Regions from separate parts of the Priestia sp. FSL P4-0332 genome, predicted to be linked through region 1. Evidence: a T-box and tRNA genes for the amino acid it is inferred to sense, from the RefSeq annotation. Region 1 holds a T-box; the other holds one or more tRNA genes.
What was found. A T-box is a leader RNA that pairs with one kind of tRNA and senses whether it is charged. The one in region 1 lies ahead of leuS (leucine--tRNA ligase), so its partner is inferred to be a tRNA-Leu.

Region 1 (15,078 bases):
ATTAAAAACTCAAGCTTTAGCTAAATAATAAAAAAATCTCCGTGAAAACGGAGATTTTTTTATGCCCATTGAATACCTGCAGCAGATTTTTCTACGACACTTTCATATTCTGAAAGCAAATGCTGAAAAATGGCGTCCCATGATTGAGTAAGAGCGTATTGTCTCGCTGCATGGCCAAAGTGAAGACGCTGATGCAAATCATCGAGTAAATCTGTAATAGCCGAACTGAATTCTTCTAAGGAGTGAGGTTTGCAAAGGTAGCCGTTTCGCCCGTGCTGAACCATCTGTTTAACTCCTCCTGCATTTGCTGCCACTACAGGAGTTCCAGAAGCAAGAGATTCCAGTACAACATTTCCGAAGGTTTCTGTTTCTGAAGGAAAAACAAACAAATCAGATGATGAATAGATATGAGCAAGTTGCTTACCTTCAAGGAAGCCTGTAAATGTCATATGCTCAGATGCTTGCTGCTGCATTTGTTCTTTTAAAGGGCCGTCTCCCACAATAACCCAGTGAATTTGATGACGGATATGATCAGGTAGAGATCGTGCGATTTTTATTAAAAAATCAGCGTTCTTTTCTTTAGCTAATCTTCCTACATACGTTAAGATGTAGGGTTTTTTTATATTATATTTAATACGAATATCAAAGCGGTCATAGTGGGGATGAAATAATTTATGATTTACTCCTCGCGACCAAATATCTACGTTGTGAAACCCTTGTTCTTCTAGCTGCTGTTTGGTCACTTCAGAGGGAGCGAATATTTTTTGTACAGGTTTATAAAACCATTTCATATATTTTTGCAGTGGTACACGCATTTTTTCAAGTTCATAGTGAGATAAATAATCATCAAAATTGGTATGATAAGAGCCGACAAGAGGAACACCTAATCTTTTCCCGTAATAGGAGCCGCAAACCCCCATTGTAAAAGGAGTGGCCAAATGAATAATAGAAGGATTGAATGCCTGCAGCTGCTTTTTAATTTTTAGAACGTTTGGCAATGAAAAGCGGCTGTTTGGATAAAGGAAAAACGGCATGCTGGGCGAACGGTGAACATACGTTGAAAATGACTGATCATGAGCAAATTCAGGAGCAAATACCTGGATGGGAATTTGCTTTGATTTGACGTACTGAGTAAATTGATAAAGTGTTTTAGCAGCTCCGTTAACTTCTGGAGCAAATGTATCCGTAAATAAAGCAATTCTCATTAGTACTCCTCCTATCAATTAAGTTAAAAATATGTTCAGTGAAACAGCACCCGAAAAGATGCCCAGTATCAGACCTACCATGACATCCGTCGGATAGTGCAGGCCAAGATAAATTCTTGAAATTCCTACCATTACTGCAAGAGGCAAAAGAACAGCAGCGAAGGCTGGATAAACAATCATAAGAGGGGTAACCAACGAAAAAATAGCTGTTGTATGCCCAGATGGAAATGAATGATCTTTTAATGGATTTTCTAACACTTTTGTATGTTTTAATTGAATATAAGGTCGTTTTCTCGGATATAGTTTTTTAGCAATGGCGACTGGAATATGACTAACGGCTAGAGAAAACGCACAAGCGTAAGCGACGGATGAAGGATACAGAAATAGCAGCAAGCACGCTATCACAATGGTAAAAGTGGCTCCTCCGGCGTGAGTTAGTAAACGTAAAAATCTATTTAAGTGCTTTCGATCAAAATGTTGGTTTACGCTTTTGAATAATCGGCATTCGGCATCGTATACATACTGAATTAACTTGGCTTTCATAGAGTCGCTCCCTTTTCAATAAATACGTCTTTATTATTCAGTTTAATCTTTAATTGTGGAGGCAGTACTAAAACGATGTAAATTAATATGGAAATTTCTTTACAATTGTGGAGAGAATAGAACATGATTGGAGAGTTTGTGGAGATACTAAAAAAATTCCCTCAGTGTGACTTTCTGAGGGAACGTTTCCTTTATAATGAAGAATCAGATTTCTTAATAGACTTATAATACTGCCCTTTTTCTACATATTCTGTACGAATGCGCTGCATATCTTTTAAATCCTCTTCTGTCAGAGTGCGGATCACTTTAGCAGGTCGGCCGAGTGCGAGAGTATTAGGTGGTATTTTTTTACCGGGAGGCACTAAGCTTCCAGCACCGACAAAAGCACCTTCACCAATTTCTGCACCGTCTAAAATAATAGAACCCATGCCAATGAGCGCGCGTTTGCGGATGATGGAGCTATGTAAAATAACTTGATGTCCTACTGTCACATCATCCTCAATAAGCAATGGAGCATTTGGGCTTTGATGGAGTGTTGATTGATCTTGTATATTTACTCGTTTACCAATAATCGTAGGTGAAACATCTCCTCTAATAACAGTGTTAAACCAAATGCTGCTTTCTTCACCAATGGTGACATCTCCAGTAATCGTGACATAGTCTGCGATGAAGCAGCTGGGTGCAATGGTAGGCATTTTTTCTTTATACGGATAAATCATCAAATCATCTCCCTTTATTAGTTGAAAAAAAGTAGTAAATCTTCTAATGTAAGTGTACAAAGGTTTTTTAAGCAGGTAAACAAAAAAAGGAAGAAGGAGTAACTCAAATGCATAAATGGGAAGCAGTAAATCCAAAAGGCGTTATTGTCATGGTCCATGGAGCAGCGGAGCATCACGGACGCTATCGCTGGCTGATTGAGATGTGGCGTTCGGTTGGAATGCACGTAATTATGGGAGACCTTCCTGGCCAAGGCTTAACAACAAGAAGAAGAGGACATATCCTATCCTTTGATGAATATGTGTATGAAGTGGAAGAATGGGTACGTGAAGCGCAAAAATATGATTTGCCTATTTTCCTGTTAGGTCACAGTATGGGAGGACTGGCGGTTATTCGTACGCTCCAGACAAAAAACCTCCCTATATGGGGTGCGATTCTTTCCTCTCCTTGTCTAGGATTAAAAGAGCAAGTACCGGCTTATTTAGATATGCTATCTAAAGGGTTAAATAAAGTCATGCCGAACAAACTTTTCGATTTAGGTCTCACTGTTGAAAAAGCAACAAGAAACCAAGAAGTTCGAGATGAAGATGAAAATGACTCACTGTATGTTACAAAAGTTTCTGTAAGATGGTACCGGGAATTGATCCAAGCTGTCAACTTAGCTTTTAAAGATATCGATCGTTTGCCTGATGTCCCGCTTCTTGTGATGCAGGCAGGAGAAGATAAAATTATTGAAAAGCTGATTGTTAGGCAGTGGTTTGATGAAATAGAGCTAAGTGAAAAAATCTACAAAGAATGGTCTCAGCTGTATCACGAAATCTTTAATGAGCCTGAAAGAGAATACGTTTTTACATATGCGAAAAGTTTTGTCGATCTTCACATTTAATAAGTGCGGTAAGAAATTGAGGTGAAAATAAATGAAGATTCCGTCTCATCCTATTTCATTAATGAGAAAAATTTATCGAGAAGTGTTTCCTGTCGTTCATCATGAGCTTAATCATTGGCGCGAACGAGCAAAAGAGATTCCTAATAAAGAATTGCGTACTCAAGCATTGGCAAGTATCGATACAAAAACTTTTCATTGTGAAGGAGGCGGTATCCTATCGATTTTAGCGAAAGAAAACATGATTGAATGCGTGAAATTTATTGTTGCCTACCAAACAATCAGCGATTACTTAGATAACTTATGTGACCGCAGCAATTCGCTAGACCCTAAAGATTTTGCCGCCTTACATGAATCGATGCCAGATGCGTTGACTCCTCATGCACCTCTTGGGGATTACTATCGTTTTCGAGCGGATAAAGACGACGGAGGATACTTAGCCGGACTTGTCCAGACTTGTCAGCAGTCCTTGCGAAAAGCTTGTAATTACCATATAGTCTCTTCACATTTATTAGAACTAGCTAATTATTATTGTGATTTGCAAATACATAAGCATGTTGAAATCAAGGAAAGAGTTCCACGATTAGAGAATTGGTTCGATGCTCACCGGCACAGTGTTCCTGAAATGGAGTGGTATGAATTTTCAGCGTGCTCTGGTTCAACGTTAGGAATTTTTTGTTTAGTTGCTTATAGCTTTCAAGAAGAGATGACCGAAGAAATGACGCAGAAAATAAAAGCAGGATATTTTCCTTATATTCAAGGCTTACATATTTTACTCGATTATTTAATTGACCAAGAAGAAGATAAAGCAGGAGGAGATTTGAACTTTTGTTTTTATTATCCTCATTATCAGCAAATGATGGATCGCTTTTTGCATTTTGTCGTAAAAGCGGACGAATATGCTAAAAAACTGCCGGATTATCACTTTCACTGCTTTATCTATAAAGGACTCTTGGGCGTTTATTTGTCGGATCAAAAAGTGCGGGCACAAAAACATGTTCATGTGAATGCACGTAGGTTAATAAAAGCGGGGGGAGCCCTCAGCTACTTTTTCTATATCAACGGACGCTTGTACCGAATGTTAAAAAGATAAGCCATATGCGGCTTATCTTTTTTCAATAGCAATGATGAAGGGAGGGTTGTTTTGCTGATTCATGAAACGATATTGTAAAACGTGAACGTCTTTTTGATCAAGATTTTGGACATACGTTAGTAAATCGTCTCTTTCTTGTTTCCCTTGTTCGTGTCCATGATAAATAACGAGCACAATCACTCCTTCAGGTGCTAACAAATCAAGTAACTGCTCAATTGCAGAGATTGTTGTTTCAGAAGTGGTGACAATGTCTTTATCTCCACCTGGTAAATAACCTAAATTAAAGACAGCACCCGTGACTCGTCCTTTAATAGAACGAGGAAGCATGTTTATATTGCTGTGGCTTTCTTGGATAAGTGTTACTCTGTTTTCTACATGGTGTTCTGTCAATCGCTGCTGAGTTGCTTGAATGGCTTGAGGTTGAATATCAAATCCATATACATGACCTGTATCTCCGACTAAGTTAGCTAAGAACAATGTATCATGTCCATTTCCTGCTGTGGCATCAATCGCGACATCTCCTTGAGCCACAGCATTAGTGAGCAATGTGCGGGCAAAAGGCAGGATACGTTCTATTTTCATCTTTCCATCAACTCTTTTTCATAAGATTTTCCTTGATAGCTTTGACGACGTTCGAGCTCTTGATCAATGGCATTTAATACGCTCCACTTATTTACGCTCCACATCGGTCCAACCATGAGGTCTATCGGTCCATCGCCTGTAATACGATGAACAATCATCTCAGGAGGGATTACTTCGAGCTGATCGCATACAAGCTTTACATATTCTTCAAATGAAAGAAATTCAACAAGGCCCTTTTCATACTGTTTGACCATAGGAGTTCCTTTTAGTAAATGAAGCAGATGAATCTTAATTCCTTGAACGTCTAATTTTGCTACTTCACGTACCGTTTCCATCATCATATCAGGTGTTTCTAAAGGCAAACCATTAATGATGTGAGAACAAACGCGAATACCGTGTTTTCTGAGCTTTGCTACGCCATCTACATAGCATTGATGATCGTGTGCCCGGTTGATAAGCAGTGAAGTTCGTTCATGAACAGTTTGCAGTCCAAGTTCTACCCATAGATAAGTTCGTTCATTTAATTCAGCCAAGTATTCCACCACATCGTCGGGGAGACAGTCAGGGCGCGTGGCGATAGAAAGCCCAACAACTCCGGGAAGCTTTAAGACGGCTTCATATTTTTCACGAAGCTCCTCGACAGGAGCATGAGTATTAGTAAATGCTTGAAAGTAAGCAACGTATTTTCCGTCTTTCCATTTATGATGCATTTTTTCACGGATTTCATTAAATTGTGTCACAAGGTCATCCGCTCTGTTTCCGGCAAAATCCCCCGAACCGGCAGCACTGCAAAACGTACAGCCGCCGTGAGCTACTGTGCCATCTCTGTTTGGACAATCAAATCCTCCATCTAAGGCTACTTTAAATACCTTATGGCCAAAGTGGTTACGTAAGTGGTAATTCCAGGTATGATAACGTTTGTTTTCAGATTTATACGGAAACGGGTTTGTCTGATTCAAATCAGCAACCTCCTTTTTACATGCAATATACATCAACAAATTGTATCAAAAACGTGAAAAAGTGCCAAACAAATTTAAGGATGCTTATATTTAACAGGTTCTTCTTGTCGTAAAGGGAAGTAAAGTTGCGCAAAATAAGACAGAAATGAACGAATAGGAGGAATAGAGAATGACAACTCGTCAAGCAGTGGATCAACTTATGCAACAGTGTGAAGATGCTATTCGCTTTGGACAAGGCCAGTTGCAGGAAGGCATGAAGCAAGAACATTATAACGACACTGAATATACAAAAGCACAGGAAAAATTAGAAAATGCTTATAAAGAAATTGAAGAGTTTTCTCACAGTGCAAATGCACAGCAAAGAGAGCAGCTATATCGCATGCGCCTGCAAGTTCAGCAGCTGCAAAATAAATTGATCACAACTCAGCATTAAGGAGAGGATTTTATGGCAACGCGTTCAAATCAAAATAATCCGGAACAAAAAACAAAAAACGGGATCAACAGCAATGACATTGAGCTAGGAAAAGATTTTGATCCAGTAAAAGAATTAAAAGCACGAAACAGCAAGCGTGCACAGCCGGTTCGTTCGAAGCAAAAGTAAGCGGTAAAAAGGTGATTTTGCATGATATTGTCATGTGAAATCACCTTTTTAAATAGTCAGCGAATTTCAAATAAATTGTCTATATGTAAAAGCATTGCGAACCCTTTAAGAAAAGACTAGAATGTACGTTGGCATTCGAATAGATAGGGGGGAGATCAATGCCCAAATCACTTTGGTTTTTGATTATTGGTATGCTTGTAAACGTAACGGGAGCTTCATTTTTATGGCCTCTCAATACCATTTATATAAATGAACATTTAGGAAAGTCGTTATCCGTCGCAGGAGTTGTTCTTATGCTGAATTCTGCTGCAAGCGTAGTAGGAAATTTGCTTGGAGGAACTCTTTTTGACAAAATCGGAGGATATAAATCCATTTTATCAGGAATTATTATTACTCTTATTGCATTAGTGGGACTCGTGTTTTTCCATGGTTGGCCTACATACGTTGTTCTCTTGGTTGTTGTAGGGTTTGGATCTGGTATTGTGTTTCCATCTATGTATGCAATGGCAGGGTCCGTTTGGCCACAAGGCGGAAGAAAAGCATTTAATGCGATGTACGTTGCTCAAAATGCAGGAGTAGCTATTGGCGCCGCGGTAGGGGGCATTGTAGCGTCTTATTCATTTACGTATATTTTCTTAGCTAATACAATTTTATACGTTATTTTTCTGCTTATTGCTATTTTTTCATATCGTCATATTTCGGTTACCGTTGGACAAACGAATGTCCTTAATGAAGCAGGGAGCATTGGGCATAAAACGAAGCTGACTGCTCTTCTTATTTTATGTACGGGGTATGTCTTATGCTGGGTTGCGTATGTTCAGTGGCAAACAACGATTGCTACGCATACGCGTGAGCTGAATATACCTCTTTCTAGCTACAGTTTGCTTTGGACGATTAACGGGATTTTAATTGTAGTCGGTCAGCCTTTGATCGTACCCATCATTCAAAAAGTAGCAAAAACGTTAAAAGTACAGGTCCTAATTGGAACGGTTATTTTTGTGGCTTCTTTTGTTATCGTGGTGAATGCTACAACATTTCCGCAGTTCTTAACAGCAATGGTTGTGTTAACAATTGGAGAAATGTTCGTTTGGCCAGCCATTCCAGCTGTTGCAAGTCAGTTGGCTCCATCTGGAAAAGAAGGATTTTATCAAGGCGTAGTTAACAGCATGGCTACTGCAGGTAAAATGATTGGTCCTCTCTTTGGAGGCGTTATTTTCGATGCGTTTAATATGTCTACGCTGTGCTATTTATTAATTGGGCTATTGCTATTCAGCATGTGTACAACATGGATATACGATTATAAATTAAAAGAAAAACGTCAGCGTTCATTAACCATCTCTAAATAAATAGAGGTGGTTTTATTTTTGACTGTTAAATAAACGTAGGAATGTCTTCAGTATTCCTTTAATAATATAGTAAGGGTTGTGACAAGCAAAGAAAGGAGTATATACCTGTAAATATGTAAGCGTTTTCTAATTATATGAATTCATGGGGGGCTAAACATGCTTAGTATGATTGGATTAATTGGAGGGTTATTGCTGCTCATTGTATTAACGATGAGAGGCATGAATTTATTTATAGCAGGTCCGCTCAGTGCTTTAGTTGTTGCGTTAACAAGCGGAATGCCTTTATTTCCGCAGCTGGTGAAAGAAGGAGAAGCAAATTTTGTTGGAAATTACATGTCTGGTTTCACAGGATTTATTGCTTCTTGGTATTTAATGTTTCTATTGGGCGCCGTCTTTGGAAAAGTGATGGAAGACAGCGGGGCTGCTGATAGTGTTTCTCGCTGGATTGTTAGTAAACTAGGAATGAAAAGAGCAGTGTTGGCGATTGTCCTTGCCTGTGCGGTCTTAACATACGGAGGAGTCAGTCTGTTTGTAGTAGCATTCTCTGTCTATCCAATGGCTTTAAGCTTATTCAAACAAGCCGATTTGCCGAGGCGGTTTATCCCTGCTGCTTTAGCATTCGGTTCAGTTACGTTTACGATGACCTCAGCTGGGTCGCCTGAAATCCAAAACTGGATTCCAATTGAATATTTGAAGACTAGTCCGTATGCAGGATGGGAAGTTAGTTTAGTTGTAGCAGTAGTGATGGCTGTATTCGGCTACTGGTGGTTAAAGCGCTTGATTTCAAAAGCAGTTAAAAATGGAGAGCGTTTTATATCACGCGAGAAAGATCCAGTAGTAACGGAAAATCAGTCTCTTCCTAATCCTTTATTAAGTTTGCTTCCGCTTGTGGTCGTGCTCATTATTTCTTTTGCACTTCATAAGCCACTTCAGCAATCTGCGTTGATTGTCGCACTTTTAAGCGGGATCATTGTCACTTATATTGTGAACCGAAAGCATTTTAAAGGATTTTGGAATGCAGCTTCAGAAGGAACGCTGGGTGCGTTAATTGCTATTGGGAATACAGCCGCTGTCGTAGGTTTTGGAGGAGTTGCTAAGGCTGTTCCCGCGTTTGGAGTGGCTGTAGATGCCATGACGCATATTCCAGGAAGTCCGTTGATTGGGGGAGCTATTGCCGTGAGTGTTATCGCGGGGATGACAGGTTCGGCTTCAGGAGGTCAGGCGATTGCTTTGCCAATTTTAGCGCCTCACTATCTAGATGCTGGTGTAAATCCAGAAGCTCTCCATCGCGTAGTAGCTATTTCCTCTGGAGTATTAGATTCCTTGCCTCATAATGGTTATGTCGTAACAACAATTAATTCTATTTGCGGAGAAACTCATAAAGATGCGTATGGATCAGTTGCAGCAATGACGGTGATTGTGCCGCTTGTTGGTCTTGTACTTGCGATTATCCTGTTTTCTTTTGGATTGGGCATTTAATAATAGCAGCTAAAGGAAGCAGGGACAGGAATAAAAGTATTTTAGTTGAAGGAAGATCCGAACGATGAATCGTTCGGATTTTTTCATGTTTATGGTGCACGTAGGTTTCATTTGTTTAGGTGCTTCTAGCTGTGGAGTGGAGGGAAAGACAAAGACAAAGACTCCTGAAATAGGTGAGACCCCGCATGAGTGTAAGCAACGAGGAGGCTCATCGGCTGCCCGCGGAAAGAGAAGTCTTGCACGGAAATCAACAGTGGTGTAACCAAGAGATTCATACTAGCGCATTTATCCCATTTGTTCGTCTTTAAATTGGATTGATTTAATTATGTCTCAATCCTTTTTTGTTTGGCCGTGGATGTATGTTTTTGGGAGAAGTTGTTCATATATAAGAATGAAAGAGAGGATTTAGCAACAAAGCAGTGCTGCAGTGCAGAAACTTTTACAAAATCCGTTGAACAACTTGCAGTTTACGAACATATTATTTACAATACAAGGTAGTATGATGTAAAAACTATGATAAGGAATAGTAGTGAACGAAGCGAGCTAAGAGAGTTGACGGTTGGTGCGAGTCAGCAAACGAGCGTTCATGAACTCACCTTGGAGTTGTAAATGTGAAGTAAAGTAACATTTGCCGTCTATCCGCGTTAAGGAAAATGAGTGAGTACATAATTGTGCTAATTTGGGTGGTACCGCGGGAAGTTTATTCAACCTCTCGTCCCTTTGTTTGAGGGATGAGGGGTTTTTTAGTTTAATTAAATACAGCTGGAGCGTACAAGGAGGATTATGTATGGCTTTTAATCATGAAAAGATCGAACAAAAATGGCAAAAAGTTTGGGAAGAAAATAAAACATTTAGAACAACAGAAGATGAAGGAAAGCGTAAGTTTTACGCATTAGATATGTTCCCTTATCCATCTGGCGCTGGTTTACACGTTGGGCATCCAGAAGGTTATACAGCAACGGATATTTTATCTCGTATGAAGCGTATGCAAGGATACAATGTACTTCATCCGATGGGATGGGATGCATTCGGACTACCTGCTGAACAGTATGCATTAGATACAGGAAACGACCCGGCTGAATTCACTGAACTTAACATTAATAATTTCCGTCGTCAAATCAAATCGTTAGGTTTCTCTTACGATTGGGAGCGAGAAATTAATACAACTGATCCAAACTACTACAAATGGACGCAGTGGATTTTCTTACAGCTATATAAAAAGGGCTTAGCTTATGTGGATGAAGTAGCTGTTAACTGGTGTCCTGCTCTAGGAACAGTACTTGCGAACGAAGAAGTGATTGACGGCAAAAGTGAGCGTGGGGGACATCCGGTTGAGCGTCGTCCAATGAAGCAGTGGATGCTTAAAATCACAGCTTATGCAGATCGTTTACTAGAAGATTTAGATGAGCTTGATTGGCCAGAAAGTATTAAAGAAATGCAGCGCAACTGGATTGGCCGCTCTGAAGGAGCTCACGTGCACTTCACAATCGATGGATACGACGACACGTTTACTGTGTTCACAACGCGTCCTGACACGCTATTTGGGGCAACGTATGCCGTTTTAGCACCTGAACATCCGTTTGTGGAAAAAATTACAACAGCCGAACAAAAAGAAGCAGTAGAAGCGTATTTAGATCAAATTAAAAGCAAAAGCGATTTAGAACGTACAGACTTAGCCAAAGACAAAACTGGCGTATTCACTGGTGCTTATGCAATTAACCCTGTAAACGGCGAGAGAATGCCAATTTGGATTGCTGACTATGTTCTAATGAGCTATGGCACCGGTGCAATTATGGCTGTTCCGGCTCATGATGAGCGTGATTATGAATTTGCTGTTAAATTTGAACTGCCTATTAAAGAAGTAGTAGCGGGCGGAGACGTTTCAAAAGAAGCTTATACAGGCGACGGCGAGCACGTTAATTCAGACTTCTTAAATGGTTTAGATAAAGAAGAAGCAATTTCAAATATGATTCAGTGGCTTCAAGCAAATGAAAAAGGTGAAAAACAAGTAACATACCGTCTGCGTGACTGGTTATTCAGTCGTCAGCGCTACTGGGGTGAACCAATTCCTGTTATCCACTGGGAAGATGGCACAACGACTGCAGTTCCTGAAGATCAGCTTCCGCTTGTGTTACCAAAAACGACTGAAATCAAACCGTCAGGCACAGGTGAATCTCCGTTAGCAAACATTGATGACTGGGTGAATGTTGTAGATCCGGAAACAGGCAAAAAAGGGCGTCGCGAAACAAATACAATGCCTCAATGGGCAGGCAGCTGCTGGTATTACTTACGCTACATTGATCCGACAAACAGTGAAGCGTTAGCAGATGCAGATAAATTAAAAGAATGGTTGCCGGTTGATATTTATATCGGTGGAGCTGAACACGCTGTTCTTCACTTATTATATGCTCGTTTCTGGCATAAGTTTTTATATGATATCGGCGTAGTTCCAACAAAAGAGCCGTTCCAAAAACTGTTTAACCAAGGTATGATTCTTGGAGAAAACAACGAAAAAATGAGTAAGTCAAAAGGTAACGTTGTAAACCCAGACGAGATCGTAGAAAGCCACGGAGCAGATACGCTTCGCCTTTATGAAATGTTCATGGGGCCTTTAGATGCATCAATCGCTTGGTCAACAAAAGGGCTTGATGGTGCACGCCGTTTCTTAGATCGTGTATGGCGCTTACTTGTTGACGATAACGGTGAATTAAGCAGCAAGGTTCAAGAAAGCAATGACACTACGCTTGAACGCGTGTATCACCAAACGGTGAAAAAAGTAACGGAAGATTACGAAGGCCTCCGTTTTAATACAGGTATCTCTCAGCTTATGGTATTCATCAATGATGCATACAAAGTTGACGTGCTGCCAAAGCAATACGTAGAAGGATTTGTGAAGCTATTAGCACCAATTTGTCCTCATACGACTGAGGAATTATGGAGCAAACTAGGTCACGAAGATACAATTTCGTATGAGGCTTGGCCTGCGTTTGACGAAGCGAAACTTGTAGATGATGAAGTGGAAATTGTCGTTCAAATTAACGGTAAAGTACGTGCGAAAGTAAACGTACCTGCTGAGGCATCTCGTGAAGAGCTTCAAGATATTGCAATGGCTAATGAAGATGTTAAAGAGTTCATTGAAGGTAAGACAGTGCGCAAAGTGATTGCTGTGCCTGGTAAATTAGTAAACATCGTAGCTAATTAAGTATTGATGTAGAACAGAACTCCTGACTAAAGAGCTGTCAGGGGTTCTGTACTAGACCTAAGCGCCTGATGTCCGCCTTTCGGGTTAACATCAGGCGCTTAGTTAAATTTTTAACTACGATGGGAAAAGCTTAGGCAGGCTTGCTGCTTAAGCTTTTCTTATTTTGTGGCATAAAGGTATTTGAATTTGCTACAATAGCGATAGCAAGCTGAATGAAAGAATAGAGAGGAATGACGAAGATGGAAGAAGTAAAAGTAATTACGCCTGAAGAACTTCAAAAACGTGTTGAAAATGGAGAAGAACTTCATTTAGTTGATGTGCGCGAAGATGAAGAAGTAGCAGAAGGAATGATTCCAACTGCTAAACACATTCGTATGAATGATATTCCAGCTAATGTGGATTATTTCGATAAAGACAAAGAATATATTTTCATTTGCCGTTCGGGCCGCCGCAGTGAAAACGTATGTTACTACCTTCAAGAACAAGGATATAAAGTAACAAATATGGCTGGCGGTATGTTAGAGTGGGAAGGAAAAACGGTTAATAAATAAAAAAGAGGCTGAGACAAAAGTATCTTAGCTGAAGTGAAAAATGAACCATTGATCAACATGTTTGATTAGTGGTTCATTTTTTTTTGTTATGGTGAACATAGGTTTTATTTGTTTCGTTTCTTCTAGCAGTTGATTGGAAGGCAAGGCGACACAGGTGAGCCCCCCAGGAGCGCAAGCGAGGAGGAGGCTCACCGGCCGCCCGCGGAAAGCGAATTCTTGCAAGGAAATCGACTGCCGTGTTACAAGCGGTTCAGCTCATGTATCCCATTTGTTCGTCTTTAGATTGAATTAATTTAGTTATGTCTCAACCTCTTTTTTGAATGAAACTTCTGCCATCCGACTAAAATGATAGCAGGAAAACAAATGATGACTAAATCTATAAAAGCCCTCATAAAAATAGAGGTAGTAAGAGATTGAAAATCCGTACAAAAACCATCATCAAGAGAAACAGTCCATTCTGATTGAAACAAATTTGATAGGACAAGGTGGTAGAAGCTGTGATACAAGTAAAAATGTTTGATAAAGAGCATGAAAAAGATTTAGAATTTGCGGTGAATCGATTTTTACGGAAATTAGAGGATGAAGACGTCGTTGATATTAAATACCAAGTGACAGTGGATGTTGATCGTGATGAGCAGGTGTACTGTTTTTCAGCCATGGTTATGTATAAAGCCTAGCATATTATGCTAGGCTTGTTGCAAATTCTCCTGCATTACTGCCAGCCAAACGGCCTGTTACAAGAGCAGAAGTGATATTGTATCCTCCAGTATATCCGTGGATATCAAGAATTTCCCCGCAGAAGTAAAGGCCTTGCATAAATTTCGAAGACATTTCTTTTGGGTGAATTTCTTTAACGGATACGCCGCCTCCTGTTACGAATGCTTTTTCTAAAGAAAGCGTGCCGTTTACAGCAAATTCAAATCGTTTGCACAGTCTTGCAAATTCTCTCAGTTTCTCATGCTGAAGCTGTCCTGCTAGCGCTTGGCTATCAATGCCTGCTTGCTCGAGTAAAAACAATAGATAGCGTTCAGATACAAAACCTTTTAAGACATTTTTAATTGCTTTTTTCGGCTCTTCTTTTGTTGTTCTGACTAATTGTTGGAAAATATCTTCTTCGTTTTGGCTAGGAAATAAATCAAGAGACATTTGAACAGTGTTGCTTTTTTGTTTCTTTAACTCTTTAACAACATATTGGCTGCAGCGAAGAGCGGCAGGGCCAGAGATGCCAAAGTGAGTGAAAATCATATCCATTTGATGAGTAATGACAGGTTTGCCTTTTTTATTAAGCACGCTTAGTCCTACATTGCGAAGCGATAGACCTTGAAGCGTTTTGGTTTTAATAAAGTGTTCGCTAGATGTAATAGGAACTTCTGTTGGGTAAAGTTCAGTAATTTTATGCCCCGCATCTTTTGCCCATTGATAACCGTCTCCTGTCGAACCTGTATGAGGTACTGATTTTCCACCTACTGCAATCACAACGCTTTTCGTTTGGATTGCTTCCCCGTTTTGAAGCACAACTTCTTTTACCGTGTTATTCTCATAGTTTACGCGTTTAACGGCTGTGTTTGTGCGAATCGTCACACGAAGACGGTGAAGTTCGCTAATTAATGCGTCAACAACAGATTGCGCTTTATTGCTGACCGGAAACATACGACCGTGATCTTCTTCTTTTAATTTAATTCCAAGGCCTTCAAAATAAGAGATGATATCTTCGTTATTAAAAACAGAAAACGCACTGTATAAAAAGCGTCCGTTTCCTGGAATGTGTTTAATAAGTTCATCAATGGGAAGACGGTTTGTCACATTACAGCGTCCGCCTCCAGAAATGGCAAGCTTTCGTCCAAGTTTATTGCCTTTATCAATTAATAATACGTTTGCACCTGACTCACCAGCTGCAATCGATGCCATCAAACCAGA
Region 2 (15,078 bases), 2.4 Mb from region 1:
GCGGTTCTTTCTTGAAAGAAAAGAAAACAAAGCAAGGAAGAGTGCTCGTTTGTTCAAGCCTTGAGTGCAGCTATAGACGCGCAAAAGACCCTAAACTATCGAATCGACGCTGTCCGCAGTGTCACAAGCGAATGGAAATTCATTCAGGAAAAGCGGGCACGTATTTCCAATGCCGTTCATGTCAAGTAGTGGAGAAAGCTGAGGACAAAAAGAAAAAGATTTCAAAACGAGAAGAACGAAAGCTTCTTAACAAATATAATGATGACGGAGCATTTGGTTCAAGCTTGGGTGATGCTTTAAAACAAGCCCTTCAAGATAAAAAAGATAAATAATCTAGAAAAGTGCGATACCACGGTATCGCACTTTTTTCGTATAATATGGATTAAGTGATGAGTAAGTAAGGTGGAGTGGAACAATGAAAAGAAAAAGCAGGGGAATGGATCGTTTAATCGCGTTCTTTATAGTAGGAGCGATGGTACTAATCATTTTAGCGATACTAATGGGAAGCTATTTTTTTGGTTTTATAGGCTTCCTTAAAGTAATGGGAGTGGAATATGAGTCCTACTGGGCCATATATTTATTTCTATTTTTTATTTTTGTATTTGGCTTTATAGCTTTTTTCAAAGACACTCATTTTTTTAATGAAGAATGCCAGACTGAATAGAGTACTATTTGTAACATTTGCAGCTTCTGTAGATATATTTTTTACTTTTCTATCAGTTTACATAGCAGACTTGCTTGTGAGCGGAATTCGTTTATCTATTTTAGCGATGATTCTTTTATCCGTCTTATTTTTTTGGATGGAGAGTGCATTGGATAGTAAGTTTCTACGTAAAAAAACAAGCTGATGAAGTTTTTCATCAACAGCGCATCAGCAAGAAAAGCGCATCATATCAAGCTTCAAAGCTATTTAAAGAACCCTGTAACATATTTTTTTAAAAAAGTATGTGATTTTTTTCACATACCTCTTGAAAAAGGACAAACATGTTTGTATAATAAGAATTGTAAAAGATATGTGAAACATTTCACAATATATGTGAATAAATTCACAATATCATATTTTCTATAATCCTAAGGGGGATATCATCTATGAAAATTGCAGTAGTAGGGTGTACACATGCAGGAACGGCAGCAGTAAAAAATATGGCAGAACTTTATCCAGAAGCTAAAATTACAGTTTATGAGCGAAATGATAATGTTTCATTTTTGTCTTGTGGAATTGCGCTCTATGTAGGCGGGGTCGTAAAAGATGCAAATGGCTTATTTTACTCTTCACCGTCTGAATTGCAAGAGATGGGTGTAAATATGAAAATGAAACATGAAGTTACGAATATTGATACAGATGGTAAAAAAATAGCTGTACGAAATTTAGAAACCAACGAAGAATTTGAAGATACATTTGATAAATTAGTGATGACAACTGGATCATGGCCGATCATTCCAAACCTTGAAGGCATCGATTTAAATAATGTTGTGCTTTGTAAAAACTATCAGCATGCTAATCACATTATTGAAAAAGCGAAGCAAGCGAAGAAAATAGCCGTAATTGGTGCGGGCTATATTGGTGCAGAATTAGTAGAAGCATTCGAAGTGTATGGAAAAGAAGTCACGTTTATTGATAGTGCTGATCGCATTTTAAATAAATATCTTGATCCAGAATTTACGAATCTAATGGAAACTGAGTTTGAAAATCGAGGAGTTAAATTAGCATTAAACCAAGCGGTTACTAAATTTGTAGGCAGTGAGGGATCTGTTGAAAAAGTAGTGACAACTGAAGGCGAATACGAAGCGGATCTTGTTATTCTGTGTGTTGGCTTCCGTCCAAATACAGACTTAGTAAAAGGACAAGTAGACATGCTTCCAAACGGCGCAATTGTGGTTGATGAATATATGCAAACAAGCAAAAAAGATATATTTGCTGCCGGAGATAGCTGTGCCATTTACTATAATCCGATTAAGAAACATGCCTATATTCCGCTTGCTACAAATGCAGTTAGAATGGGAACATTAGTAGCTCAAAACCTTGTTAAGTCAACGATTAAGTATATGGGAACACAAGGAACGTCAGGTCTGCATATTTATGATTACAATGTTGCATCTACCGGCATAACTGAAACAGCAGCTTCTCTTTTTGATATGAATGTGAAAAGTATCACAATATCAGAGAATAACCGACCTGAATTCATGCCAACGTACGAAAATATTACGTTGAAAGTAGTATTTGAAGAAGAAACAAGACGAATTGTAGGCGCACAGGTTATTTCTAAAATTGATGCTACTCAAGCAATCAATACATTGTCTGTATGTGTACAGCAGGAAATGACCATCGATGAGCTTGGCTTTATGGACTTTTTCTTTCAACCGCACTTTAATAAGCCTTGGCATTTCTTAAACCAAGCAGGACTTCAAGCGCTTCAAGCATAAAAAAAGCAGGTGACTACCTGCTTTTTTTATGTAGATTTTATTATCTTTTTTATTTTAGCAGGTCTAAAGCGGATCCAGCCTATAATAAGAAGAATAAAAGGATAAAAAGCCCCTACGAAAAAACTATAGGGAATCCACGTTTCGGCTAACCATGTTTTTTGATAGATAATAGTTGGATAAACGATAATAGAAAAAGTTGTAACGATTAACCCCATCGGTAACGTTAGAAATCGAGTTTCGTTAACGTTAAAAATGTGGCAAAGCCCAGCGATAGAAGCATGAAAATAAAGAGAAACTTTAAAGAAAAGAGTAAGAAACCATATAATAGCAATAATTACTTCAATTCCTTGCAAAAAATTCCCCAGCTCAATTCGCTTAGCCATTTCGTATACAGGAAACATGGTAGTTGAAGAATGATAAGAGCCAATAACCATTATACAAAAGAGAATGATCGCTACCATAATAAATCCACCTAACAGACTTCCGCTCATTAAAGCTTTAGCACCTTTTTCAGGTTTTCTTAAATGAAGAGGAAATACCATCATTAAAGGAGCAAAAGTAAAATAAGTGATGCTAAGAAAGATGAAAACCGAATGAGTCAGCGGCTTTAAGTGAATATCTAATAAAGGCATAAGGTTTTGGACTTTCATTTGAGGAGTCAGTGAGAAGATGAAAATTCCGAGAAGGCCAATAAACCAAGGGAAAAATATTTCACAGCAGCGTGCGATGGTTTCTAGTCCGAGTCTTGCTCCGAACACAACCACAAGCATAAAAATAATGTGAATAGCAATCAGCGGCGTTTCCATCATAATATGTGTATTTAAAAAACTCCCCACGTAGTATACAATGCGGCTGCATGTTATGACAGTAGACGTGACAAATAAACAAGATACACCTTTTCCTAGATATTTTCCAAACACTGCTTCATTGATTTCTATCAGATTTTTATCTTTAAATAACAGTCCGAGAGCTATATATACTTTTACTAATACAAATCCGCATACTACTCCAAGGATAGCTGGAATCCAAGCGGTTTGTTTGGAATCTACAGTCATAGCTGCTGGAGCAATAACAATTGTGCTTCCAATTGTATAAAGCATAACGAGCATGCGAAATTGAATCGTTGAAATTTTAACTACAGGTTTCACTGTATTCACTTCCTCGTCTTAACGTATTAAGATAATAAATGAAATAAAAATATGCTGATTGGCTTGAAGATAGCAGCTGATAAATCAGAAGGATTTGGAACATTTAAACCAAGTGCTTTACAGATGCTTACCACCATTCCGATTGCAAGAACTGTATAGAATAGCCACAGTTCTTTCTTCGCTTTTTTATGCCGTAGTTTAGGTACTTCAAACCAAATGACGAGCGTGCAAACGATAAGTAAACCCAATACCCCTAGCATACACTAGCTCCTATACATGAATAATTAGTGTTATATTTTCCTGAAAAATAATTACTTATACTGAAGGTGCATTCTTTATTAAAGGTTTTTGAGTTTCTATCCATTGCTAGAACGCCGCTTTTTGTTTTGAATAAACCCTGCAATTAAAAGGAAAAGTGGATATAAGATGCCTACAAGTAAGCTGTAGGGAATCCACGTTTTTGTATCCCAATCCTTTTGATAAGAAACGCTTGGATACACAATAAGGGAAAGGGTAATCATGATGAGTGCGACTGGAAAAGAAAATAGCTTGTAATCCTTTATATGAAATACATTGGCAAACCCCAAAAGAGTAGCGTAAAAGTAAATGCAAAGCTTAAAAAAGAGAGTAATAAACCACAAAATAGCAATGACTACTTCAATTCCTTGAAGAAAGTTTCCTACATCAATTCTTCTTCCTAATTCATAGCTTGGAAACATGGTGATTTGGGAGTAATAAGGACCAAGTACTAAAATTCCGAGTAAGATTAACGTAACCATCACTAGTCCACCGGCTACATTACCTATATAAAAAGATTGAGTTGCCTTTTTCGTGTCTGGTGTATGGGAAGGGAAAATCATAAGCAGAATCGTATAAGTCAAAGAACTTATGCTTAAAAACGTTAAAACAGCACGAATAAAAGCTTTTGGATGGATTTCGAACACAGGCTGAAGATGCTCTATTTTAATTTGAGGATCATAGACACAATGAGAAGCCCGAATAATCCGACAAACCAAGGGAATAAAATCTCGGCACTTCGTGCAATAACCTCTATTCCTAGGCGTACTCCTACGATGACCACACCCATAAATGCAATGTGGATGGCTGTAAGCGGGGTGTAGGGAAGAATTTGTGTAGTGAGAAAATTCCCTACATAGTAAAGAACTTGACTGCTGATAAATAAATTGGATAACACAAAAACAGCAGAAACAATCTTTCCAAATAGTTTGCCAAAAATTTTTTCGTTCATTTCCATCAGCGTAAGCGTTGGAAACATTTTTCCTAGTGAGGTAAAAAGCAAAACTAAGCCAATTCCTAATGCAACACCGAAGAGTGCGGCAATCCAGGCATCTTGATGAGCATCAGCTGTAATAGCGGCAGGTACAACAATAATTGTGCTTCCGATGCTATACAAAGTTACTAATTTGCGAAACTGCGCAGCTGAAATATTGATTTCATTAAGCAAAATGAGCACATCCTTTTGCCATATACACTAATTAAGTGATCCAACGGAATAATAAGTGACTTAAAGGTTGAAACATTACTTCTACCCAATCAGAAGGGTTCGGTAGAGGCAGCCGAAAGATTTTTGCAAGAGCGATTATGATACTGATTGTCATGAACACAATAAAAATGTTCCGTTCCTTTTTATGAGAGTGTTGAGGTAATCTTTTTATTTCCATCCATATAATCCCTGCACAAATGATCAAAAAGGAAAGAAACAAGTGCATGCAGTCAACCCCAATACATTTTTTCGTTCAGATAAGCTATTCGTATGATGTCCGCTACAGAAAGTCATTATACATTTCTGTAGAATATAGAAAGTATTTCAGGAGATAGAAGATATTTTCTAGGGCTCTTATATGATTGAGGGGTTTGTTATGAGGAATATACACTTAGCTTTAACCTATTGAAGCGTTGTATGAATATGTAGAAAAATGCCACACTAAAGAGTGAACAAATGGAAAGGAGCACTATGATGAAAAAATTCCCATACAATAAAGATAAACAACAATCGTTTCAAGCAGCACAGCAGGGGCATAAAGAAGCAGTAGATGCATATGAACAGGCAAATGAAGCTAAAAATGATGCATCGTACGGCCATGAAGCGAAGCAAGCGATAGGTGAAGTGAATGAAGCCTCTCAGCAAATTGAGAATGCGCTTGAAAATGCTTCTGAAACACAGCGTCAGCGTTTAACAGAGTTTCAGCAAGATATAAAAGATATGGAGAACAACCTTAATCAATAAAAGAGCCGCTGTTTTACTTAGAACAGGTTCACAATAGGGTATAAATTGTAAAAGCAGAAGATAATGAACTTCTGCTTTTTTTATTGGTAGTGTGAACGTAGGTTTCGTGTATATAATTGCTTCTGGCTATTGTTTGGGGGAAAGGCGAAGACTTGCACGGAAATCAACAGTGGTGTAACAAATAATCCATCATTCCATTCTTATTTTAAAAGGTATAGAAGTTAAAAAAGTAAGAATCCTAATAAAAACAGAACGATAAGAATGGAAAGGGATTGTGACAGGAACATGCTAATAAATATACTAATAATGATTGTCGTATTGTACTTCATATATGTATTCGTAACTGCAGTGGTACTGTTTTATGTCCCTTTGCACAAGGGAAAAGACTTAAAAGTAATAAATACTGAGAATTTTTACGGAAAGGAAGAATCCACAGACCGGGTTATGCTTTTGGAAAACGGTTATTTTTCAGGGCTTGTTCGGATGCAGATGATTCAAGAAGCGAGGCATACAATTGATATTGCTTACTTTTCCATCGGTAAAGGTCGTTCTTCGGATTTACTTATGGGCGCTTTATTCGAAGCTGCGGATCGAGGTATACGTATTCGAGTGCTATTAGACGGGATCTCTCATGGATTAAAAGGCAAGAGAAAAAATGTTCTTTATGCTCTAGCTTTCCACAATAATATAGAATTAAAGTACTATGAGCCCTTCACTATTTTTAAACCTTGGACCTGGCATAATCGTCTTCACGATAAAATAATAGTAGTCGATGGCCAATTAGGTATTATTGGAGGACGAAATATTGGAGATAAATACTTGGCCAGTCAACCAGATAAAAATTTTGTCTATGACCGTGATGTGCTGATTTATAACACAAAGCAAGAAAGTCATAGTGTCATTCTCTCAATGGAGAAGTATGTAGAGAAATTATGGACTCATCCGTATACACGCAAAGCTTTTCAAAAGCTCAAGAAGACTAAACAATTTCGTGGTCTTTCAGGAAAAAAATTGTTGATAGATCAATACGAAAAGGCAAAAAAAGCAAACGAACCTTTTGTCCATCCTTATATTGTATGGAGAGAATCAACGATGCCTACAAGAAAGGTTTCTTTTATTACAAATCCTATTCAGAGAATTAATAAAAGCCCTTTTATATGGAAAACATTTATTAAGCTTTCCCAACAAGCTGAAAAATCCATTGTTGTTCAAAGCCCTTATATCGTACCAACAAAAGAGATGGAACGGTATATAGATAAGCGGGTAAAACCCAAAGTACAAAGAATTATTTTAACTAATTCTATTACATCCACTCCAAATGCTATGGCTTTTTCTGCATACTTGGGAGTGAAGAATCACGTCATAAAAGCTGGTTCAAAGCTTTATGAATATCAAAAGCCCTATTCAATTCACGGGAAATCTGTTGTTTATGATCAGCGTTTAAGTGCAGTTGGTTCTTTTAACTTAGATTCCCGCTCTGCATTTTTAAATACTGAATCCATGGTTATGATAGATAGTAAAGAATTTGCAGCCGAGTTAACAGGAGCTATTGAAACTAAAATTTCTCACAGTATGCTTGTGGGAAATGAGGGAGAACCTGTGGATTTTAATACGGATTCTCAAAAAAACGCGCCTCCTGTAAAATCTGCACTTCTACATATTCTTTCGGTCTTTACGCGATTTTGGAGACATTTTGTATAGTACTGTGTTACAGTAGAGTCTCTAAAAACAAATAGCGGAGATTAAAGAAGACTGCAGCTGGTGAAGGGAATGTGTAAAAAGCTGTGATATGCCTCACAGTTTTTTTGAAACTGCTAGTACTAGTTATGATTTATCAAAAGACCTATTGACGAAATTCCATATATGTTTTATTATGATATAGCGTCGTTAATAAACGAGGTTCTTTTGAAGAAATCATTTCTAGGGGCATAGTTTAAAGGTAGAACTACGGTCTCCAAAACCGTCAGTGTGGGTTCAATTCCTACTGCCCCTGCCATTTTGAAGTTATCTTTTAGTTCACACGCGGGTGTGGCGGAATTGGCAGACGCGCTAGACTTAGGATCTAGTGTCTTATGACGTGGGGGTTCAAGTCCCTTCACCCGCATCTTTACTTTCATATATGCGCGGAAGTAGTTCAGTGGTAGAACACCACCTTGCCAAGGTGGGGGTCGCGAGTTCGAACCTCGTCTTCCGCTTCTTTTCAAAAGCAGTTTGCATGTGCAAACTGCTTTTTTTGTTGTAGAAATAAAGAGTTTTATTATGCTGTTTTTAATCAGAAATATTTTATTAAAGCAGTACTGCTTATACGTGTTGTTTTCGTGAATATACACATAATATTGGGGTTACATTAAAAGCTAATGAACGATACGTGAAGACATCTAATATGGTTTTTAAGATAGGGGAGAGTCCTATGGAATCTAGTTGGTTTTCCATTATACCGTTTTTAATTGTTATTCCAATAGCTATTTTCACCAAACAAGTGCTGCCAGGGTTGTTTTTGGGCTTATTAGTAGGCGCTTATTTGATTGATCATTCGATTATTGGAGGTGTTGAAAAGCTACTTCACTACGTTGTACAAGCTCTTAGAAATAAAAGTAATATAGAAATCGTCGTCTTTTTATACGCGTTTTCAGGGCTTATCGGAATGATTAAGATGGCTGGAGGAGTTAAGGGGTTTGTGGAAACTGCTGCAGAAAGAATTGATACAAGAAAAAAAGCCCTTATTTTAACCTATGTTTCAACCATTGGGACATTCAGTGCTCCGACATTTCGTTTTGTTACGATCGCGCCCATCATGAGAGCGCTGCTGAAAAAAGTGAAAATGACGACAGCAGAGCTAGGTTTTGTTATTGAAACAACTGCTACTCCTGTTATCGTCTTAATTCCTGTGGCAACGGCATTTGTAGGATATATGGTATCAATCATTCAAATGGCGATTGATCATCAAGGCATAAAACAAGACGCTTATTCTTTGTTCATTCAAAGTATTCCTTATAACTTCTTTTCGATTGTAATTATTTTAGTAGGGATTTATTTAAGCTTTTTTCATCATTCAACATCTACGGCTCCTATGAAGCTTGAGGAAGAAGACGAAAAAGATTGGCATGATTGTCATCCTTGCGTATCGAAGGATTTGCCTTCTAAGCCTTGGAATCTCTTAGTGCCTTTACTTGTCGTGATCTCACTCACCTTACTTTTAACATGGTGGAGTGGACATCATAAAAGTCACACCTTTTTTGAAGCATTTATTAAAGCAGACGTACTAGAAGCGATGGTAGTAGCTTTGATTATGACTACGTTAATTACCCTCATTTTTTTCTTATTTCAGCGCTTTACATTACAGAATTTGCTTAATGGTTTTATCACAGGAGGCAATGACTTAATGTCCGTTATTCTGTTGTTATCGGTAGTATGGGGATTATCCGCTGTTACAGAAGACTTGGGTTTTTCGAATTTCGTGACGGCACATTCTAAGTGGATTCCTCAAATGTTTGTCACTCCTTTTATGTTTGTGTTTGGAGCTGCTATTTCTTACTTTATCGGGTCTGCTTGGGGGACGTGGGGGATTTTAATGCCGCTTGGCGTATCGCTTGCAAGTTCTGCAGACCTTTCTTTACCGTTGATTATCGGTGCGGTATTTGCGAGCGGTTCATTTGGAGCGTTTTCTTCACCTTTAAGCGACGATACGAATACCATCGCCAAAATATTAGATTTATCTGTTATTGAATATGCTAAGTATAAATTAAAACCAGCTTTAATTGCAGCAGGAATAACAGTTGCTTTTTATCTCGTTGTATCTTTCTTGTTTTGAATGAGAGAAATAGCCATCTAGTATCAATTTTTTAGTTTTTTCAGCTTAACGTATGCATACAGTCCTAATGATAGGCACACTAGTATGATACAAGTAAGCGGAAATAAGATGGTATTAACAAAATGATCATAAAACCATATATACACGAAAATCACCTCACTAACTGCAAATTTATTGTTATTGTCTCTGCTGCCGCTTCCTATTCTTAAAAAATGCGATAAGCAGAAGCAGTATAGGTACGACAGCAAAAAGTGGCATATGTAAAAGCAATCTTGCTACGTGCAATCCTTCATAAAGATGCTCTTGAAAATTACTAGCGATCGTAATCGACAAAAACAACACAATGATGCCTAAAGGATATGCCAGACGTGAAGGAGATTTAATTTTAAATAAAGTAGCTGTACTTATTATAGAAGCATAAAACAAGATGCTAACTTTAAAATAAATCCCAATAACCATAGCGAACATAAAAAATACATCTAGACGCTCTAAAAAATCAGCTACTTGGATTGTTTGGACAGTACTCAGAAGAGGGAACTGTGATCTTGTCGTCAAATCAACTCCAAGCACGCTAATGTTAATGATCATCGTAATAATTAGATTAATTCCGCTTAATCCCGTTGCGCATAGCATGGTGACATTTGCTTTTTTAGGGTTGCTTAAATAAGGCAGAAGCATGGTAAATACAATAGCTTCTGTGAAAGGGAAATACAGCGTTTCGGTTAAAGCAACTTTGGCAACAGGAAGTATTCCTTCTTTTAATACCGGCTGTAAGTTCTTAAAATCAATTAATCCTGAGCTAATAATTAAGATGAAGCCTGCAATAGCCAGAAAATACATAAAAATAAACAGAAGCTCTCCTGACCTCGCTATTGCTTCAATTCCTTTTCGGGTTATATAGATAATGACCAGCATCAATAAAGCATTGGCAATAAATAAAGGCGTATCCGGATAAGCAAAAGTAAGAAGCATCTCTCCGAAATCTCTCAGAACTCGCGATGCATCGTATAAAAAATACACAATATATATGAAGGCAAGAAGTGTTCCCAGTACCTTACCTAAAATTTTCTGCATATACTCTGTAGGCAGGAGGTCCGGATAGTAGGAATAGAGTTTATGATAGATTAAGAAGAAAAAAAGCTGCACAGCATTCCAATTAAAATAGCTAGCCACGCATCTTGTTTCGCTCCCATTGCAAGAGGGACTAATAGAGCGCTTCCCAGTTCAAATAAAACCATGAGAATAAATAATTGAGTGGCGCTAATTTTTGCTTTTTCCATATACCCAGTACCTCCTTGTCTTAGTGTTGTTTTTCTTTTACGCTAGAAAGAAATGATTTATTGCGCAGACCTGTTCGGCGAATATAAGCTTCTACCGTAACGTCTACATCTAATTTTGGAAAGTAAACGTCATCCCATTCTGATTTGAGTTTTTCCCACTGATTGGGGCGCGTGCGTTCCAGCGCTTCTCCAAATCCAAAGATATCAACTTTGTCTGTCTGAGCTTGTTTAATAGCCGTTTGTAATTCTTTTTTTATTTCTTTACCTGCAGCTTTTTCCATTTTTTTGATTACAGCAGGTTGACGTGTATCAACAGGGACCTCCACTTCTCCAAGATCGCCTTCTACACGAGTATGAACGGACGCATAAGGTTTTCCTTTTATCATTTTTACAGATACATCCGTTTTTTGACGAACTGTTTGATAGGCAAGCGCTTCTTTTTTTCCTTTCCAATCTACATTAATATCGGTTCCTTGTATTTTATCAAGGATCCAAACACTGCCTCTGGCTGGACTATTGTACAACCAGTCGATTAACTTTCCATTTTTAAAAACAGCAATGCCAGAAGCACGAAGGGTAGCTTCTGGTGCGCTTTGCTGGAGATTATCTAATTTTTCTGCTTGTTGAGGATTTCCAACTAAACGAAAACCCGATACTAGCGCTTCTCCTCCGGGAGATTCGAGAGATCTCATCACTTCTTGAAAGGAAACCTTTAGGTTTTCTCCCCATTTTCTTTGAGTGAACTCCAGCGTTTTCATAATTTTGTTTGCTGGAATTTTATCGACAGGCGTTAGTGCTTTTACCAAATCAGCAGCACTTGATTGGTTTGCGATTACTAAGGAAGTCGTAATTCGAAACTCAGGATCGCGATCAATAGAATCAATAAGAATGTTAATTCCTTCTTCACGCGCTAGTTTTTCTCCGATCACGACTAAGTTGGTATGGGCATAATAAAGTCTTCGGGAAATTCTAGCTGAAGCGCGTCTGCTTGCTTCAACTAAATTATCACCGGAAGCGGAATAGATCGTAACAGGCGGACTTTGAGTACCGCCGCCCCCTTGTAAGCCAGCTACATTTCCCGGGTTAATAATTTGAAAGGTAAGCTCATACCGCCCGTCTTTCGTTTTATCAATGCCCATTGCCGATACAAATGAAAGGTCCGTTAACTCTTTTTTACTCCAGCAGCTAGTAAGCAATACCATCATTATGGTCATTACCAGTAAAAATAAACTTTTACGTTTCATTTTGATCATCTTCTTCCATTTCCTGATTAATCATGCCTCTTGAAGAAGGAGGCTCAGGCTTTTGATGTTTGCTTTGACGAACTTTGTTATCACTAATTAATTTAGGTCTTCTTCTCATCGTCCACCAAGGTAACCGAAGCAATGTATCTTCATTGCTTACAGGAATAAAGGGTGCTAATGGCGTCATGTAAGGAACACCAAATGAACGTAAGCTGCACAGGTGTCCAACCCCCATTAAAAGAATAAGGATAATGCCATAGAAACCGAATGTAGCCGCTCCTAATATAAATAAAAAACGAATTAAACGCGCTGAAATAGCCATATCGAAAGACGGTGTGGCAAAGCTAGCAATGGCTGTAATCGATACAATAATAACCATAGCTGGTGAGACGATCCCTGCTTGGACCGCTGCTTGCCCAATAACAAGAGCTCCAACGATCGATACAGCAGAGCCGATAGCTTTTGGTAAACGAATCCCTGCTTCACGCAAAATTTCAAAGGTGACTTCCATAAAAAAAGCTTCCACGAACGCGGGAAATGGAACGGATTCTCGCTGTGCCGCAAGAGCTACAATAAGCGTTGTGGGTACCATCTCTTGATGAAATGTCGTAACCGCCACATACATAGCAGGAGCGATAAGTGAAATCATAAACATAAACACCCGCAAAAGACGAATGGACGTCGCAATATCAAAGCGTGCGTAGTAATCTTCAGCCGATTGGAAAAATTGAATGAACAAAGCTGGAGCGATAAGTACAAAAGGAGTTCCATCCACAAAAATAGCAATTCTTCCTTCCAAAAGGTTACCCGCCACCACATCGGGTCTTTCTGTATTATAAATAGTTGGAAAAGGAGTGACCGTTTGATCTTCAATTAGCTGCTCAACATAACCTGATTCCAAAATACTATCAATATCAATGTTTTTTAATCGCTTTCGAATTTCTTTTACAACTTTATCGTTTGCGATGCCATGAATATACATAAGAGTGACATCCGTTTTAGTTACCCGGCCAATCTTCATCAACTCTAGCCATAAGTCGGGTGTTTTAATAATTCGGCGCACCATGGCTAAGTTTGTGCCAATAGACTCAGTGAAGGCACCTTTTGGTCCTCGCACTACCATTTGAGTAGTAGATTCTGCAATGGCACGCTTTTCACCGCCTTGTGTACTCACGCTGAGTACGCGGTTTATGCCGTCGACAATAAGAAGGCTGTCACCGGACATTAAAGAAGAAAGTAAATCATTCCAGTTGTCTGCAAACGATACGTTACCCATTGTTACGATGTCTTCGGAAATTAACTCTAATGCATTTTGATCGTTTAGGTCGTTTTTTTGATTATCTTTCATAAGAGACTGCAGTAAGTAATCTTGAATAGCCTGATTATCTACAATCCCTTCTATGTAGACGATAGCAGCAGCCAAGCTGTTATTGACGCTTATTTTAAAATGACGAATCACAATATCTGAGCTGTTTCCAGTTTTCTCTTTAATGAGGGTAAGGTTTTCAGACAGCAGATTCTTAAGAGAAGACACTGTTTGTTCGTTGTTTGTTTGATCTGCCTGAGGTTGAAGTTTATTTTTAGATTTTTGATTTTTAAAGAACGAAGGCATAAATGAAAGCACCCTTACTATAGTTTTTATTAATTTGACCAAAAACCGTATAATTATGTAATTTTTAACAAAATATCTTTTGCATGACGGTAAATAAAAATGACGACCCTATGAGGTAAGTAATGATTAGGTGAGGAGAGAAAATGATGAAAATTATTGGAGTTAGCCTGCTGCTATTTGGATCTGTGATCGCTCTTTCTGTAGGAATTGATCTTTTTCAAGGAACAAACGTACTGCAGGCACTATACAATGCTTTAAGCCCGTTTCGTGTAATGGAAGTGGCCGAATTATTTGTCCTTTTTTCTCTTTTGTTTTTCTTTTTCGCAGAGTCACTTTATCTTGTTTTAAAGAAGCGTCAACAAAAGCAATAGTAACTTGGTGCAAAGAGGTTTTTATATCTTCACTATCGAAACAAGCGTATAGAGAGATAGCTTTGAGATAGGGGAGAACCACATGAACATTGAGACTAAAAGATTACTAATACGCAAATTTAAATATGAAGATTGGCAAGATGTCTACGCATATACATCTGATGCTAATGTCATGAAGTATATACCAGAAGGTGTTTTTAGTAAGACTGATGCGAAGAAATTTTTAAATGAAAATATGAAAGAAAATGTTAAAAATTTTCCAGTTGTATTAAAAAACAAAAAAATTCTAATTGGTCATATCGTCTTTTTTAACTATTTTGGCAACCATACTTATGAAATTGGCTGGGTATTTAATTCTCTCTATCATCAGAAAGGATATGCTTCAGAAGCGGCAAAAGCAATAGTGGACTATGGCTTTAACACAATGAAACTGCATCGGATTATTGCTACTTGTCAACCTGAGAATACGTCTTCTTATCGTGTTATGGAGAAGATTGGGATGAGAAGAGAAGGGTATTTTAAAAAATGTATTCCAACTGAAAAAGGATGGTGGGATGAATATTATTACGCGATTTTAAAGGAAGAGTGGAAATGAGCTTTACTTTTACGGAATTGCATTTTCCGAGTTATAAAGACGAAAACAAGCCCAATTTTAAAAAAATGAGCAGAACAGCAAACCAAAACGTCTAGGCAGACATACAATAACCTATCCATGAGAAACACCCCATGTTTGAACCTTCTTTGTTTTAGCAACAGAAAATTACGTTGAAAGGGAGTGCTTGTATGTCTAATGCTGGATGTGGATTTGGTTCTGGTTTCGCTTTATTAGTTGTATTATTTATTCTATTAGTAATTATCGGATGTAGTTGTTATAGCGGTGGTTACGGTGGCGGCTACGGCTGCTAATTATATCACTGAATAGCCTAAAGGATACCCTTTA

Region 2: it has a tRNA-Leu gene. The T-box ahead of leuS (leucine--tRNA ligase) is inferred to sense a tRNA for this amino acid. The anticodon was not compared.

What each region holds. Positions count from the first base shown of each region.
Region 1 is NZ_JBBOUA010000001.1:4,713,013-4,728,090, reverse strand. Features, by position in the region: gene metK (methionine adenosyltransferase) at 1-28, shown strand, start outside; gene MKY06_RS24740 (glycosyltransferase family 4 protein) at 60-1,205, opposite strand; gene MKY06_RS24735 (phosphatase PAP2 family protein) at 1,224-1,748, opposite strand; gene MKY06_RS24730 (gamma carbonic anhydrase) at 1,940-2,467, opposite strand; gene MKY06_RS24725 (alpha/beta fold hydrolase) at 2,575-3,351, shown strand; gene MKY06_RS24720 (tetraprenyl-beta-curcumene synthase family protein) at 3,383-4,441, shown strand; gene MKY06_RS24715 (class I SAM-dependent methyltransferase) at 4,454-5,023, opposite strand; gene MKY06_RS24710 (TIGR01212 family radical SAM protein) at 5,020-5,982, opposite strand; gene MKY06_RS24705 (YtzC family protein) at 6,152-6,415, shown strand; gene MKY06_RS24700 (hypothetical protein) at 6,428-6,583, shown strand; gene MKY06_RS24695 (MDR family MFS transporter) at 6,742-7,929, shown strand; gene MKY06_RS24690 (GntP family permease) at 8,086-9,408, shown strand; gene MKY06_RS24685 (hypothetical protein) at 9,473-9,670, shown strand; T-box leader at 9,913-10,131, shown strand; gene leuS (leucine--tRNA ligase) at 10,196-12,610, shown strand; gene MKY06_RS24675 (rhodanese-like domain-containing protein) at 12,850-13,161, shown strand; gene MKY06_RS24670 (sporulation protein Cse60) at 13,659-13,838, shown strand; gene MKY06_RS24665 (BaiN/RdsA family NAD(P)/FAD-dependent oxidoreductase) at 13,843-15,078, opposite strand, start outside.
Region 2 is NZ_JBBOUA010000001.1:2,264,324-2,279,401, forward strand. Features, by position in the region: gene MKY06_RS11425 (DNA topoisomerase III) at 1-332, shown strand, start outside; gene MKY06_RS11430 (YrvL family regulatory protein) at 416-664, shown strand; gene MKY06_RS11440 (FAD-dependent oxidoreductase) at 1,090-2,424, shown strand; gene MKY06_RS11445 (GerAB/ArcD/ProY family transporter) at 2,451-3,572, opposite strand; gene MKY06_RS11450 (hypothetical protein) at 3,599-3,832, opposite strand; gene MKY06_RS11455 (GerAB/ArcD/ProY family transporter) at 3,929-4,516, opposite strand; gene MKY06_RS11460 (GerAB/ArcD/ProY family transporter) at 4,531-5,037, opposite strand; gene MKY06_RS11465 (hypothetical protein) at 5,551-5,820, shown strand; gene MKY06_RS11470 (phospholipase D-like domain-containing protein) at 6,127-7,521, shown strand; tRNA gene MKY06_RS11475 (tRNA-Trp) at 7,743-7,816, shown strand; tRNA gene MKY06_RS11480 (tRNA-Leu) at 7,843-7,924, shown strand; tRNA gene MKY06_RS11485 (tRNA-Gly) at 7,944-8,015, shown strand; gene MKY06_RS11490 (Na+/H+ antiporter NhaC family protein) at 8,231-9,631, shown strand; partial or broken gene MKY06_RS11495 (GerAB/ArcD/ProY family transporter) at 9,809-10,911, opposite strand; gene MKY06_RS11500 (Ger(x)C family spore germination protein) at 10,932-12,155, opposite strand; gene MKY06_RS11505 (spore germination protein) at 12,145-13,767, opposite strand; gene MKY06_RS11510 (hypothetical protein) at 13,914-14,138, shown strand; gene MKY06_RS11515 (GNAT family N-acetyltransferase) at 14,221-14,733, shown strand; gene MKY06_RS11520 (YjcZ family sporulation protein) at 14,922-15,044, shown strand.